Regions from separate parts of the Streptomyces sp. CNT372 genome, predicted to be linked through region 2. Evidence: riboswitches for the same ligand, from Rfam matches in the RefSeq annotation. Region 2 holds a riboswitch; each other region holds the start of a gene.
The links. A riboswitch is a leader RNA that binds a small molecule or an ion and turns the genes downstream of it on or off. The one in region 2 is predicted to bind cyclic di-AMP.
Positions count from the first base shown of each region.

Region 1: another riboswitch for cyclic di-AMP. It lies ahead of C593_RS0105320 (M23 family metallopeptidase); the one in region 2 lies ahead of C593_RS0108375 (LysM peptidoglycan-binding domain-containing protein).
Region 3: another riboswitch for cyclic di-AMP. It lies ahead of C593_RS0120510 (LysM peptidoglycan-binding domain-containing protein); the one in region 2 lies ahead of C593_RS0108375 (LysM peptidoglycan-binding domain-containing protein).
Region 4: another riboswitch for cyclic di-AMP. It lies ahead of C593_RS0111395 (C40 family peptidase); the one in region 2 lies ahead of C593_RS0108375 (LysM peptidoglycan-binding domain-containing protein).

Region 1 covers NZ_KB897777.1:598,678-602,367, forward strand. The annotation lists gene C593_RS0105305 (bifunctional helix-turn-helix transcriptional regulator/GNAT family N-acetyltransferase) at 1-82, shown strand, start outside; tRNA gene C593_RS0105310 (tRNA-Met) at 167-240, shown strand; gene C593_RS0105315 (PP2C family protein-serine/threonine phosphatase) at 479-1,705, shown strand; cyclic di-AMP (ydaO/yuaA leader) riboswitch at 1,920-2,075, shown strand; gene C593_RS0105320 (M23 family metallopeptidase) at 2,087-3,136, shown strand; gene C593_RS0105325 (PrsW family intramembrane metalloprotease) at 3,356-3,690, opposite strand, start outside.
Region 2 covers NZ_KB897779.1:92,451-96,140, reverse strand. The annotation lists gene C593_RS0108385 (cytochrome P450) at 1-133, shown strand, start outside; gene C593_RS0108380 (transglycosylase family protein) at 273-1,295, shown strand; cyclic di-AMP (ydaO/yuaA leader) riboswitch at 1,570-1,743, shown strand; gene C593_RS0108375 (LysM peptidoglycan-binding domain-containing protein) at 1,747-2,427, shown strand; gene eno (phosphopyruvate hydratase) at 2,841-3,690, shown strand, end outside.
Region 3 covers NZ_KB897785.1:44,682-48,371, reverse strand. The annotation lists gene C593_RS0120520 (ABC transporter permease) at 1-444, opposite strand, end outside; gene C593_RS0120515 (ABC transporter permease) at 441-1,121, opposite strand; gene C593_RS0120510 (LysM peptidoglycan-binding domain-containing protein) at 1,320-2,090, opposite strand; cyclic di-AMP (ydaO/yuaA leader) riboswitch at 2,093-2,292, opposite strand; gene C593_RS0120505 (pyridoxamine 5'-phosphate oxidase family protein) at 2,610-3,311, opposite strand; gene C593_RS0120500 (CBS domain-containing protein) at 3,581-3,690, shown strand, end outside.
Region 4 covers NZ_KB897780.1:217,988-221,677, reverse strand. The annotation lists gene C593_RS0111405 (NlpC/P60 family protein) at 1-7, opposite strand, end outside; gene C593_RS0111400 (hypothetical protein) at 249-602, shown strand; gene C593_RS0111395 (C40 family peptidase) at 794-1,984, opposite strand; cyclic di-AMP (ydaO/yuaA leader) riboswitch at 1,987-2,149, opposite strand; gene pcrA (DNA helicase PcrA) at 2,383-3,690, shown strand, end outside.

The sequences.
Region 1 (3,690 bases), on a different contig from region 2:
GGAGGTGCCCGCGTTCAACGACGAGCCCTATGCCGACCACTGGTTCGAGAAGCGGCTGGAGGGGGCGGCCGGCGAGGGCTGACGCCCGGTGACGGGGTGGCCCGGGCGGCCCGGCGGAAAAGTGGTCGGGAAGGCGCGCGGGATGGCGTAAGGTGGTGTTCACCGACGCGGGGTGGAGCAGCTCGGTAGCTCGCTGGGCTCATAACCCAGAGGTCGCAGGTTCAAATCCTGTCCCCGCTACTCATGGCAGAGGCCCGGAATCGACGATGATCGATTGCCGGGCCTCTGCCGTTCGCTCGTCCAGGGCCGGTCCCGGGCCCGTCCGGACCCGGCCCCGCGCCCGGATGCAGGCCCGCGCCGCTGGCCTGGTGTTTTGTGCGGGAGGGCGGTGGCAAGTCGCCACGGCGCCCGAGGGCACGCAGCATGGAAGGGCACGGCACCGGTCCGTGGCCGTGGGTGAAGCGGCAGGAGTGCAGCAGTGGGGCGAGAGCAGGTCGGCGGCTTCCGGACTCCGTGGTACCTGCGCATCCTGCCCGCCGTGATGCTCGTCGGCGGTGTGCTCTACGACTCGCTCGCCCCGCCCCGCTTCACCGCCGTCCCCCTCTACGCGGCCGCCCCGCTGATCGCCGCCTCCCTCGCCTCCTTCGTGGTGACGCTGCTCACCGGCATCGCCGCGGTGGTGGCCACCAGCGCGCTGCACTTCTACGACGACAACGTCACCGAGATCAGTTCGTTCACCGAGATCAGCACGGTCTTCACGGTGTCCGCCGTGGCCCTGCTCGTCAACCGGGTGGTGCGCAGAGGCAGCGAGCGGCTGGCCTCGGCGCGGGTGATCGCCGAGGCCGCGCAGCGGGCCGTGCTGCCCACCCCCGAGGACCGGATCGCCGGGCTGCACATCGCCGCCCGCTACGAGGCGGCCCAGGCGGACGCCTTCATCGGCGGCGACCTCTTCGCCGTGCAGGAGACCAAGCACGGGGTCCGGCTGTTCGTCGGGGACGTGCGCGGCAAGGGGATGGAGGCGGTGGAGGCCGTCGCCGTGCTGATCGGGTCGTTCCGGGAATCCGCCGACCAGGAGGGGAGCCTGGAGGAGGTGGCGCAGCGGCTGGAGCGGGCGCTCCAGCGGGAGAGCGCGCGACGGGCGGGGCTGGAGTCCTTCGAGGGGTTCACCACGGCCGTGCTGGCGGAGATCCCGGCGGTACGGGACGGGGAGGTCGTCGGGGCGAGCACGGTCCGGCTGGTGAACCGGGGCCACCCGGACCCCCTGGTCCTGCACGCCGACGGCCGGGTGGAACTCCTCCAGCCGGCCGAGCCGGCGCTGCCGCTGGGGATGGCGGACCTGGCGGGCTGGCCCGACCGGGCCGAGACCTATCCGCTGCCCGCCGGCTCCACGCTGCTCTTCTACACGGACGGGCTCTCCGAGGCCCGGGACGGCTCCGGGGTCTTCTACGACCCGGTCGATCGGCTGCGGGGCGCGATCTTCCCGGAGCCGGACGATCTGCTGGACGCCCTCGTCGACGATGTGCGCCGCTACACGGGCGGCGGGTCGAGCGACGACATGGCGCTGCTCGCGGTGAACCGGCCGGCCGCCGGGCAGCCGGAGCGCCGCCGCACGGTGCCGGTGGTGGCCCCGCCCCGCGAACAGGGCGCCATCGCGGCGACCGCCGGGCGGCGTGGCGTACGGGTACGGCGCAGGTACCGTCCGTAGCCGTCCCGTGCCACCGCATACGGCATATGACGGGGCATCAGAATTCTTCCGAGACCGAAGCGTGATCAACTCGCCCGATTCCGGCTGCTTCTGTCCCGGAAAGTCCTGGCCACAGTCGTTAACGATCAGTGGGAACGGCTTGGATTCCGACCCGGCCGTCTATTAACGTTCGATAACGCAGCGCGGTCGTCCCAGCCGCCGCCAGTGGCGGCGCCGCGCGCACGCGCCGAATTCCGCAAGGGAACCGGGGAACCACTCATTGGGGTGAATCGGGCATCTCTGCCGCGCAGTTGTGCGGCCGAGGCACCCGTAGGAGACCTTCCTGCTCCGAACCCGTCAGCTAACCCGGTAGGCGAGAAGGAAGGAAAGGAGTACGCCTTCGTGGCGTCCAACATGCCTGCTCCCGAGGCTCCGTCGGTCTCCTCCCGATTCGGCGGTGACGCCCCGGAGCGCTCGCCGGGGGAGTGGAATCCCACCGAGGAGTCCATCCGCCCGGTTCGCGGCCGGCACCGCGTGGCCAAGCAGCGCGGCGGTCTCGCGCGCAGCTCCACCGTCCTCGGCGTCGGTGTCATCGCCGCCGTCGGCGCGGGTGGCATGGCCACCGCGCAGGACAAGCCCGCCGTCTCCATATCCCTTCCCGATGTCGTCACGGACAATCTCCCCGACGCGGATTCCCTGCCGGGCGTGGGCTCGCTGATCTCCGAGGACGCGGGGACGGACACCGCCACAGCCCACGCGCCCCTCACCGCGATGACCCAGGTCGCCGACACGGGCACCGTCGCCGGGGCCGAGCAGGGCGCCAACGCGGGCGAGGCCCTGCGCGCCCGCATCCTCCAGCAGGCCGAGCAGCAGCGCGCCGAGGCGGACGCCGAAGCCAAGGCCGCCGCGGAGAAGGCGGCCGCCGAACAGGCCGCCGCCGAGGCGAAGAAGCAGCAGAGCGAGGCCGAGAAGAAGGCCGCGGAGGAGAAGCGCAAGGCCGAGGAGGCCGCGCGGGCGAAGGCCGAGGCGGAGCGCCTCGCCAAGCTGGCCGCGAGCTGGTCCCTCCCGACCTCCTCGTACACCCTCACCTCCACCTACGGGCAGTCCGGCGCCATGTGGTCCTCCGGGCAGCACACCGGCCTGGACTTCGCCGCCCCCACCGGCACCCCGGTGAAGGCCGTGCACGGCGGCACCGTGAAGGCGGCCGGCTGGTCCGGCTCCTACGGCTACCGCATCCTGCTGGAGCTGGAGGACGGCACCGAGGTGCTCTACGCGCACCTGTCCTCCATGACCGCGAGCGCGGGGCAGAAGGTCACCACCGGCGAGACCATCGGCCGCGTCGGCGCGACCGGCAACGTCACCGGGCCGCACCTGCACCTGGAGGTCCACACCCCCGGCGGCGCCGGGATCGACCCCCTCGCCTGGCTGCAGGGCAAGGGCCTGAGCGTCTGACACCACCTCCACGCCCCGCCCCGGGAGTGCCGCTGAACAGGCGGCTCCGGGCGGGGCGTTGTGGTTCCGTGAACCCGGCCTCCGCCTCCGGGGAAGCCCACGAGGGCGCGCTCGCGGACGCGGCGGCCCGGGCGTGGCTGCCCGGACACGGCTGCCCGGATACGGCGGCCCGGGCGTGGCGCGCGGCCGTCCGGGGCGCCGGGAGCGGTCCGGCGGCGGTCAGGTGCGGTACGGGTTGTAGCCGTCGTAGTCCCGGTGCGGCGGCACGTACGCGGTCCGGCCCGTCGCCCGGGCCGCGTACGCGAGGGCCGGGGCTGCCACCTCGCGCCGCAGCCACAGGCGGTGCAGCAGCTCCCGCTCGCGCTCCACGAAGTCCGGGCCCGCCGCGCCGCGGTGGGCCCGGTGGCGCAGGAAGGCGAGGGAGGTGGCCAACCGCTCGTACTCGGAGACCGCGTGCCCGGCCGCCGGGCCGTACGTCCGCCGGGCCATGTCCCGGGCCATCGTCCGCGCGCGCATCGAGGACAGCGCCGGCGGCTCCGCCGGGGTGAGCCAGC
Region 2 (3,690 bases):
GCTGGCGACACTGCTGACCCGGCTGCCCGATCTGCGCCTTGCGGGTGATCCGGGTGATTTGCGGTGGCGTGGGGGGCTCATCATGCGCGGATTGCGCACTCTGCCCGTTGAGTTCACGCCCCAAACAAACTGACGGTTCGTCAATTCTGTGACTTTCACGTGATCTGCGCTGCATCGACTTGTGACTCACGTTCGAATGCGACTACGTTCACCCCCACCCGGAGACCTCACGAGGTCACACGGGTCCCCGTAGTCACGCGAAAGGCAACTGCATGCTCTCCGGGAACGGACGCCACCGCCGCCCCCGTCAGGCACCGGCCATCGTCGTCGCGGCGGGGGTGACCGGATCGGCCATCGCCATCCCGCTGCTCGGCGCGGGCTCCGCGTCCGCTGCCGACGCCGCCACCTGGGACCGGGTCTCCGAGTGCGAGTCCGGCGGCAACTGGACGATCGACACCGGTAACGGCTACTACGGCGGCCTCCAGCTCTCCCAGGAGAACTGGGAGGACTTCGGCGGCACCGCCTACGCGGAGCGTGCCGATCTGGCCAGCCGGTCCCAGCAGATCGCCGTCGCCGAGAAGGTGCTGCAGGCGCAGGGGCCCGAGGCGTGGCAGGCGTGCGCGGTGGTGGGTGGCCTGACGGCGGACGGGGACGCCGACCCGGGTGTCCAGCCCGGCGACCTGCTCCCCTCCGAGCCCGCCCCCTCCGCCACCCCGGACGCGGACAACGGCGCCGGCTCCGACGCGACGGACGGCGACTTGGCGAAGAGCGGCCCGGCCGGCGAGACCGGCGGCACCGACGGCACCGGCTCCGGTGGGACGGGCGGTGGGACGGGCGCGCCCGAGGGCGGCGCTCCGGACGCCACGGACAAGAAGGAGGGGGAGCCCGCCAAGGAGGTGGACCCCTCCGCCGACGCGGACGCCGACGGCTCCGTCGTCCCCGAGGGCGAGCGGTCCGTGCCCGAGGGCACCGGCAAGCACCGCGGCACCCCGGCCCCCGAGGGGACCGAGCCCCCGGCCTCGGAAGCCACGGATCAGGACAATGCGGACGTATCCCGCGAGAACGGCCACCATGCCTCACGAGGTGACGGATCGGCACGTGACGGCGTGACCGAGGCCGCACCCGAGGGCACTTACACGGTCCAGGACGGCGACAGCCTCTGGACGATCGCCGCCGACCGGGAGGTCCCGGGTGGCTGGGCGGCTCTCTACGCCGCGAACGAGACGACCGTGGGCGACGACCCGGACCTCATCCTCCCCGGTCAGAGCCTCGATCTCGGCCTGGAGCAGGAGTAGTTCGCCCTGTCGTTTCGTCGGGTAATGTCCGTTCTGTGCAAGTGAGACAAGGGTCTCTTTGCCGCAACTGGCCCCTTTCGCCCGCCGATTTCGGTCATCTCGACCGCGACCTGCGGAAACAGCCTGCATTCGCCCGGCGGTTCGTCCGTTTTCTCCCCGATGTTCTTCTTTGAACATCGGGGAGACGTGTGTTTACGGTCGGAACCGCTCACCACCGGTGGGCACCGCTGACCGTCACGCCGAATCCTGCCGTCGGTCGGGGGGAACAGTCGTCGCTGGAACAGCGCCGTAGGCAGGAGCGGGGGACCCAGGTAAGTGCCGGTCCCGGCCGCCCGCGAGGGAGGGCCGAGAACGGCTTGGGGTGAAGCCGCGCACCACGAGTGCGCGGCCGGGCACCTTTCCGGCCCGAACCCGACAGCTCACCTCGTAGGCGTCGGTGAGGAGACGATTCATGCTGCGTTCCGGCATCGCCAAGCACCGCCGTCCGTCGAAGATGACCCGTGTCGCCGCCCTCGTGGGCATCACCGGTGCGGCGGTCGCCGCCCCGCTGATCGGCGCGACCTCCGCCTCCGCCGCCACGGCCTCCGAGTGGGACGCCGTCGCCCAGTGCGAGTCCGGCGGCAACTGGTCCATCAACACCGGCAACGGCTACTACGGCGGTCTGCAGTTCTCCGCCTCCACCTGGGCCGCGTACGGCGGCACCGCGTACGCCGCCACCGCCGACCAGGCCTCCAAGTCCCAGCAGATCGCCGTGGCCGAGAAGGTCCTGGCGGGCCAGGGCAAGGGCGCCTGGCCGAGCTGCGGCGTCAACCTGTCCAGCACCCCGTACGGCGGCGGCGCCGCCGAGCAGCCGAAGGAGCGCGCCGAGGCCCCGACCACCCGCTCCGAGCGGTCCGAGGCCCCGAAGAAGTCCGCCCCGGCCGCCCCGAAGACCGAGTCCGCGCCGAAGGGCGGGGCCAAGGGCTTCAAGAAGGGCGACGGCGAGTACAAGGTCAAGCCCGGCGACACCCTCAGCAGGATCGCCGAGGCCGAGAAGGTCGACGGCGGCTGGAAGAAGCTGTTCGAGCTCAACAAGGACATCCTGGAGAGCGCCGACATGATCCACCCCGGTCAGCAGCTCCACCTGAGCTGACCCCTCCCTCCCGTCACCGGGCGGACTTCCCCCCACCCGCCCCGACGGGCACCGGCTACCCCGGTCCGGCGTGCCTTCCCCCGTACACGCCGGGCCGGGGTTCCGTCCGTCCGGGCGCCGGGGCCGCCCGCCCGCCGAGCCCTCAGGGGCCTTCGGCTGTCCCGGCCGCCCCCTGGGTGCCCGGCCGCCCCCGGAGGTCCGGCAACCGGCTCCGGGACGGCCGCCGGTCCGCCGCCGGACCGGTCCCCGGGCGCGGAGGCTGGGGTTCCACCCCTTTCTCCGCTGTTGATGTCCTTTTCCGTCCCAGGGAGCGGGCATCGGGGGGCCTTTCCCTCCGGTGCGGTTAGGCTCTTGCCGCAAGGCCAAGCAGACCTCTGCACCTATTTCGCGTCACATCCCAGAAGGAGATGCTCGTGCCGTCCATCGACGTCGTCGTAGCCCGGGAAATCCTGGACTCCCGAGGCAACCCCACGGTCGAGGTCGAGGTCGGCCTCGACGACGGCAGCACCGGTCGTGCTGCCGTTCCGTCCGGCGCCTCCACCGGTGCGTTCGAGGCCCTGGAGCTCCGCGACGGGGACCAGAACCGCTACCAGGGCAAGGGCGTCGAGAAGGCCGTCCTCGCCGTCATCGAGCAGATCGGCCCGGAGCTCGTCGGCTACGACGCCACCGAGCAGCGCCTGATCGACCAGGCGATGTTCGACCTGGACGCCACCCCGGACAAGTCCTCCCTCGGCGCCAACGCCATCCTCGGCGTCTCCCTCGCCGTCGCGCACGCCGCCTCCGAGGCGTCCGACCTGCCGCTCTTCCGCTACCTCGGCGGCCCGAACGCGCACCTGCTGCCCGTCCCGATGATGAACATCCTGAACGGCGGCTCGCACGCCGACTCCAACGTGGACATCCAGGAGTTCATGATCGCGCCGATCGGCGCCGAGTCCTTCTCCGAGGCCCTGCGCTGGGGCACCGAGGTCTACCACACCCTCAAGAAGGTGCTGAAGACCAAGGGCCTGTCCACCGGCCTCGGCGACGAGGGCGGTTTCGCGCCGAACCTCGACTCCAACCGCGCCGCCCTCGACCTCATCATCGAGGCGATCAAGGAGGCCGGTTACGCCCCCGGCAAGGACATCGCGCTGGCGCTCGACGTCGCCGCCTCCGAGTTCTACAAGGACGGCGTCTACGAGTTCGAGGGCAAGTCCCGCTCGGCCGCCGAGATGACCGAGTACTACGAGGAGCTGGCCGCCGCGTACCCGCTGGTCTCCATCGAGG
Region 3 (3,690 bases), on a different contig from region 2:
GATCAGCGGCAGAGCGAGCGGCACCTCGACGCGCACCATGGTCTGCGCGCCGGTCATGCCCATCCCCCGGGCCGCCCGCACCACGTCCGGGTCGACGCCGCGCATGCCGACATAGGCGTTGGTGAGGAGCGGCGGGACGGCGAAGAGGACCAGGGCGATGACGGTGGGCCAGGTCCCCCAGCCGCCGATCGGGCTGAGCAGCAGCAGGACGAGGACGGCGAAGGTGGGGACGGCGCGGCCCACGTTGGAGAGGTTGACGGCGAGTGCGCCGCCCTTGCCGAGGTGGCCGAGGACGAGGGCGACGGGGAGGGCGATCAGGCAGCTGATGCCGAGGCAGACGCCGGTGAGATAGAGGTGCTCGATGAGGCGCTGGGTGATGCCGCCGTCCCCGGACCAGTTCGAGCCGGTGGTGAGCCACTCCCACGCGGCGGAGAGGGTGTTCACGCGGCCCCCTTCCGTGTCCAGGGGGTGAGCAGCCGCTGCACCAGCAGCAGGACCAGGTCGGCGGCGACCGCGATGACCACGCACAGCACGGAGGCGGTGAGCACCTGGGCCTTGAAGTAGGTGTTCATCCCGGACCAGATGAGGTTCCCGAGGCCGCCGTGGCCGACGATCGCGCCGATGGTGACCAGGGAGACGGCCGAGACGGTGGCGATGCGCAGTCCGGCCATGGCGGCGGGGAGGGCGAGGGGCAGTTCGACGGTGCAGAGCAGCCGGACGGGCCCGTAGCCCATGCCGCGGGCGGCCTGCCGGGTCTCCTCGGGCACGGCGCGCAGCCCGGCGAGGATGTTGCGGACGAGGAGGGTGAGCGAGTAGAGGACCAGTCCCGCGACGACCAGGGTGGCGGAGAGTCCGTAGACCGGCAGCAGCAGGGAGAACATCGCCAGGGACGGGATGGTGTAGAGGATCGTCGTCAGGGCGAGGACGGGGGCCGCGGCCCAGCCCCAGCGGCGGGCGGCGACGGCGAGGGGTACGGCGAGGACGAGCCCGATGAGGACGGAGAGGAAGGTCAGCTCCAGGTGCTGGAGCACGGCGTCGACGAGGATCTCGCCGCGGGTGGAGAGGTAGTCGCCGCAGATCCACTCGTTGCGGGCGAGGCAGTCGTCGGGTGGCGCCGTCATCTGTCCATTGCAGCGCGGGCGGAGGACCGCCGCGCGGTCTGGTGCGCTGTCCGGGAGCGGCGGGCGCGCTCGCCGTCAGCGGGGGAATGCGCGGACGCCGGGCGGCCGGACCGTGTGGTGACGGTCCGGACTCCCGGCGTCCGTTGGCTTCTGCAATGCGATGGACGGAGGCCGAATCCGTGAATTCGGCGTCGTCGGTCAGTAGGGACCGTTGACGTTGTCGATCGAACCGTAGCGGTCGGCGGCGTAGTTGCAGGCGGCCGTGATGTTGGCGACGGGGTCGTAGCTGTCCGTCGAGGTACCCGGGACGTGGTACGCCTGGAAGGTCGGGTCGATCACCTGGAGAAGGCCCTTGGAGGGCGTCCCCTTGGCGGCGTTGGAGTCCCAGTTGTTGATCGCCAGCGGGTTTCCGGAAGACTCCCGCATGATGTTGCGGTAGATGCCGTCGTAGCTGCCCGGAATTCCGTGCTGGGCCATGATGTCCAGCGATTCCTTGATCCAGCCGTCGAGGTCGTCGGAGTACGCCTTCGGGGCGGCCTCCGCCTTCTGGGCGACCGGGGTGGCGCGCTTCTCGGAGCGGTCGGCGCGCTCGGCGGGGGCCTTGGCCTTGGTGGCGGCCTTGCCGCCGACGGTCAGCTCCAGGCCGGGGTGGATCAGGGACGGGTTGGCGCCGACGGCCCGGCGGTTGTCCTGGTAGAGCTTCTGCCAGCCGCCTTCCAGGGAGTGCGCGGCGGCGATCGCGGAGAGCGAGTCGCCGGCGACCACGGAGTAGGTGGTGGGCGCCTTCTTCGCGGGGGCGGCGGCCGCGACGGCCTTCGCGACGGCCGGGAGCTCGGCGGCGGGGGCGGCGTTGGCGGTGGCGGCACCGAGGACCGGGAGGGCGAGGGCGGCGGCGCCGGTGCCGGCGGCGACGAGGCGGCGGGCCAGGCGGTTGGTACCGGGGCGGCGGTGCTTGCCGTGTGCAGGCATGAAGAATTCCTCTCCGTCGCCTGCGAGGTGAGCTGTCGGGTTCGGGCTGGAGATGCCCGGCCGCGCTGGGCGCGGCTTCACCCCGAGCCGTCCGGTTGTTCCGTGTGGATTCCGGTCCGGCGACTTACCTGGTTCCCCCGCTCCTGCCGTTACGGGTGATGTGGTCGGGTATCCGGACAGCGGCAGGATTCGGCGTTCCATCCGGAATGCCGTGACCGTAGGCGAGAGGCGCACCGGGGAACAAGCCTGGAATTCACAACCGCAATGTACGCGATCTTAAAGGGCGGGTAAATGATGTTGCGCCCTTCCCGACGGACCGTCAGTTCGCTTGCACGGAAAGCCCTCTGAGGGCGCCCGGGAAGCGCCGGCGGACCGGGCGCGTGACCGATGTCACGGAACGGATCACAAAGAACGCCAGATACGCCATTGCGGATACAAACGGACATTGCGCCGCATGAATACACAGGGCCCCCCTCTCGAAAGAGGGGGTGATTTACTCAATGATGCCCGTTTTGCGAGCTATGCGTTTCCAGGTGCCCCGCGGACCAGAATGCGCCGCCCGGTGACCCGCTCCGGCGCGACGGCGATCCACAGCTCCCTGTCGCCGCCCGCCCACGGAGCGCTGTAAGCGAGTTCGTCGAGGCGGCGGACCGCGTCTTCCTCCGCCACCGTCCGCGCGTCCCCCACCAGCAGCACACTCCAGCCCTGGCTGAACGCCTCGTCGATATGGTCGACCTCGAAGGCGACCTCGCCGCCGGCGGCCCGGCCGGGCAGGGCCCCGGGGGAGGTGCGGAAGGCGACCTCGCCCTCCGAGACCAGGTAGTTCACCGGCAGGATCGCGGGCCCGTCCGGGGTGGTCACGGCGACCCGCCCGACGCCGTGGGTCCCGAGGAGGTCCCAGCACTCCGGCGCGGCCAGCTCCACCAGCTCCGGGTGGTAGCCCGCCCGCCCCAGCCCCTCCGGCAGGTCGGCGCCGCTGCCGGTGAGCGCGGTGACCGTCGTCTCCAGGGCGTCCGCGAGCCGCAGCAGGAACCCCATGCCCGGGGCCGCGGGGTTCTCCTCCAGGTACTGGATGTAGCCGGGGGCCGATCCGGCCCGGGTGGCGACCTCCTCGCGGGAGAGCCCCAGCTCCCGCCGCCGCACTCCGACTCGGCGGCCGATGTCCCCGCCGAGTCGTCCCCGGCCTGCTCCGGATGGCTCCGTGTGCGGTTGTCCCGGCATGGTCGGGCACCTTCTTCTGTCGGTCGGCTTCTTCTGTCGGTCGGTCCGGGTGGGCCGGTCGCCCGGCGCGGACACGGCGCGTACGCCGTCCCGCGCCCACGGTAGTCAGCGGGGGCCGGGCCCGCACGGCGGCGACGCGCGGTCGGCACCCGGCGGCGGAGTCCCGGACAGACTCGGAAATACTGTCCCCAACAGGACCGCACACATGTGGAGGTACCGCGCATGACTCCTCGCACTGACCCGCGCACAGGCCCTGGGGCCGGTGCGGGATGAGACGCCGCTCGGTGGCCGACCTGATGACCCCGCAGGCGGTGGTCGCCCAGCCCGGCACGGCCTTCAAGGAGATCGCCCGGCTGCTCGACGAGTACGGGATCACCGC
Region 4 (3,690 bases), on a different contig from region 2:
CGTGCATCCGTCGTCCGTCATCCGTCGCACCAGCCGTCGCCGGTGGTGCGTGGGGCAGGACGCTAGACCCGGAGGTCACGGGGAGGTGACGCAAGGTGAGGAACTGTCCGAACCCGCCCGGTCCTGTGCGTTCCGGTCGGGTGTTGTGACCGCTCGATGATCGGCAACCGGCGGTCCGGCGACCGGAGACGGAGCTGAGGGTTACCTGACCAGGGGGCGGTGATCCGGCCCCGCATAGGCTCCGGCCCATGGACGTACTGATCAATGTCTTCGTCGCCCTGCACATCATCGGCATCGCGTCGCTGCTGGGCGGTTTTCTCACCCAGATGAAGGCGATAGGCGCCGGCACCGCGCGCTTCACGCCGGCCATGCTGCACGGCGCCGTCACGATGCTGGTCACCGGAGTCGCGCTGGTGGGCCTGAACCAGGCGGACGACCAGACGGTGAACAACCTCAAGATCGGCATCAAGCTGGCCGTCCTGGTCGTGATCCTGGGCCTGGTCTACGTGAAGCGGGACGAGGAGACGGTCGACAAGGCGCTGTTCGGCGCGGTCGGCGGCCTGACGGTGGCCAACGTCTTCATCGCGACGCTCTGGACCTGAGCGGTCCCCGCGCCCTCCGCACCTTTCCGCGCCTCCACGCCTGTGCACCTTCCCCGCGCCTCCACGCCTGCGCCCCTCCGCGCTCGCTCCGCCCCCGCGCGCCCGTGGCGTGCGCGGGGGGGGGGGGGGGGAGAGAGGTGCGGGTCCGGTGAGCCGGCGGCCCGGTGAGGTGCGGTGAGGTCCGGTAGCGGTCAGGCCGGGCGGACGCTGCCGTGGATCGGCATGGAGTAGATGGACTCCTCGCGGACGTTCGCGCCCGGCTTGGGCGCGTGGATCATCGTGCCGTCTCCGGCGTAGATGCCGACGTGGCTGATGTCGTCGTAGAAGAACACCAGGTCACCCGGGCGCAGATCGGCCGTGGCGACCCGGGTGCCGACCTTGACCTGGTCCCACGTGGTGCGCGGCAGGTCCACGCCGGCCGCCTTCCACGCGGCCTGGGTGAGCCCGGAGCAGTCGAAGGAACTGGGGCCCGTGGCGCCCCACACGTAGGGCTTGCCGATCTGGGCACGGGCGAAGGCGAGGACCTTGTCGGCCTTGGCCGCGTACCCGCCGTCCTCCGTGCCGGAGCCGGAGCCGGTGCCCGGGGCCGTTCCGGTCCCCGTCCCCGTGCCCGTCCCCGGCTGCTGGTCCTCCTGCGCTCGGCGGGCGGCCTCCGCCTCCTCCTCGGCGCGGGCCTCCGCCTCCGCCTTGGCCTTGGCTTCCGCCTTGCGGCGGGCCTCCGCCTCCTTCTCGCGCTCGATCGCGGCGAGCCGCGCCTTCTCCTCGGCGGTCAGCCGGGACAGCAGCGAACGCGCCTCGGCCAGCTTGGTCTGCACGGTCTGCTTGCTGGTGCGCAGGGCCTGCTGCGACTCGGTGAGCGACTGGAGCCGCTTGCCCGCCTCCGCGCGCTGCTTCGCCGCGGCGGCCCGCTCGGTCTCGTAGGCCGCGATCGCCGACTGCTGCTGGTCGGTCATGCGGTCCATGAGCCGCGACTGGTCGAAGTAGTCCTGCGGGCTGTCCGCGAACATCAGGGCGGCCGTCGGGGTCACGGCGCCGGTGCGGTACTGGGCCGTCGCGTAGGTGCCGAGCGCGCGGCGGGACTCGTTGAGCTTCTCGGCCCGGTCGGCCGACTGGTCGAGCAGGGTGTCGACCTCGCGGCGCTTCTCCGCGGTCGCCTCGCGGGCCTTGTTGTACTCCTGGGTCGCGCTTCCGGCCTGACGGTAGAGGTCGTCGACCTTCTTCTGGACGTCCTCGATCGAGGGCTTCGGCTCACCGGGGGCGGCCGTCGCGCTCTGTGTCGACAGCAGTGTGACGCCGGCGAGCGCGGCCGTCGTGAAACCGACGGCGGGGGAGGGCTTGATGGTGCGTGTGCGGGTCCTGCGATGCGACGCCAAGGCCGGCATCTCCTTCTTCCGTGGACCGCCTACCGGGTTAGCTGTCGGGTTCGGGCGAACGGAAGATGCCCTACGGGCGCGAGAAACGCGGCCCGATTCACCCCGGTTGATGCGTTTTTGGGTCCCCGGTTCCGAACTGCCCTGCGAGGAGTACGGATTCGGCGCAGCCGGCCCGTCCGACGCGGTTCGCCGGGAGGGTTGCGGGCCGTCTGATCGAGCACGCTAACCAATTCGTGTGTGTGCTGTGAAGGTTGGTGTTCGATATGTCCGATACATTTTCGTGACCTTTCTCGGGGCGTGTCGTTGTGACCCCGTCCCGGAGGCGTCCGGTCACACACCGTGCACCGGCGGGCATTCCCGGAAGCGCGGCCCGGAGTGTCCGTCCCTCCGCCTAGACTCGGTAGGCGATGAGCAGCCTCTTTGACGACAGCTTCCTGACCGGCCTGACGCCTCCCGACGAGGAGCCGCACGGGGACGAGCACGCTCCGCCGCCGCCCGGGGAAGCGGCCGCGGAGCCGATCCCGGACGACCTCTTCCAGGGCGCGTACGACGTGCCGCCCGCCCGCGACGGCTACTACCGCGACGGCGCCCCCCGCCCCGCCGTGGACGCCGCCGCCCTGCTCGAAGGGCTGAACGAGCAGCAGGGCGCGGCCGTCGTGCACACCGGCTCGCCGCTGCTCATCGTCGCGGGCGCCGGCTCCGGCAAGACCCGGGTGCTCACCCACCGCATCGCCCACCTGCTGGCCGCCCGGCACGTCCACCCCGGCCAGATACTGGCGATCACCTTCACCAACAAGGCCGCCGGGGAGATGAAGGAGCGCGTCGAGCAGCTCGTCGGCCCCCGGGCCAACGCGATGTGGGTGATGACCTTCCACAGCGCCTGCGTGCGCATCCTGCGCCGCGAGTCGAAGAAGCTCGGCTTCACCTCCTCGTTCTCGATCTACGACGCGGCCGACTCCAAGCGCCTGATGTCCCTGGTCTGCCGCGACCTCGACCTCGATCCGAAGAAGTTCCCGCCGAAGTCCTTCAGCGCCAAGATCTCCAACCTGAAGAACGAGCTGATCGACGAGGAGACCTTCGCCGACCAGGCGTACGGGGGTGCCTCCCAGGCAGAAGGCTCCGGCGGAGGGTTCGAGAAGACGCTGGCCGAGGCGTACCGGATGTACCAGGCGCGGCTGCGCGAGGCCAACGCCCTGGACTTCGACGACATCATCATGACCACCGTGCACCTCCTCCAGGCCTTCCCGGAGGTGGCCGAGCACTACCGCCGCCGCTTCCGGCACGTCCTGGTCGACGAGTACCAGGACACCAACCACGCCCAGTACACGCTCGTGCGCGAACTGGTCGGCGAGGGCTACGAGGACCTGGCGCCGGCCGAGCTGTGCGTCGTCGGTGACGCGGACCAGTCGATCTACGCCTTCCGCGGCGCGACCATCCGCAACATCCTCCAGTTCGAGGAGGACTACCCGGACGCGACCACGATCCTGCTGGAGCAGAACTACCGCTCCACGCAGACGATCCTGTCCGCCGCCAACGCCGTCATCGAGCGCAACGAGTCCCGCCGCCCGAAGAACCTGTGGACCAACGCCGGCGCCGGCGCCCGGATCACCGGCTATGTCGCGGACACCGAGCACGACGAGGCGCAGTTCGTCGCCGACGAGATCGACCGCCTCACGGACGCGGGCGAGGCGAAGGCGGGGGACGTCGCCGTCTTC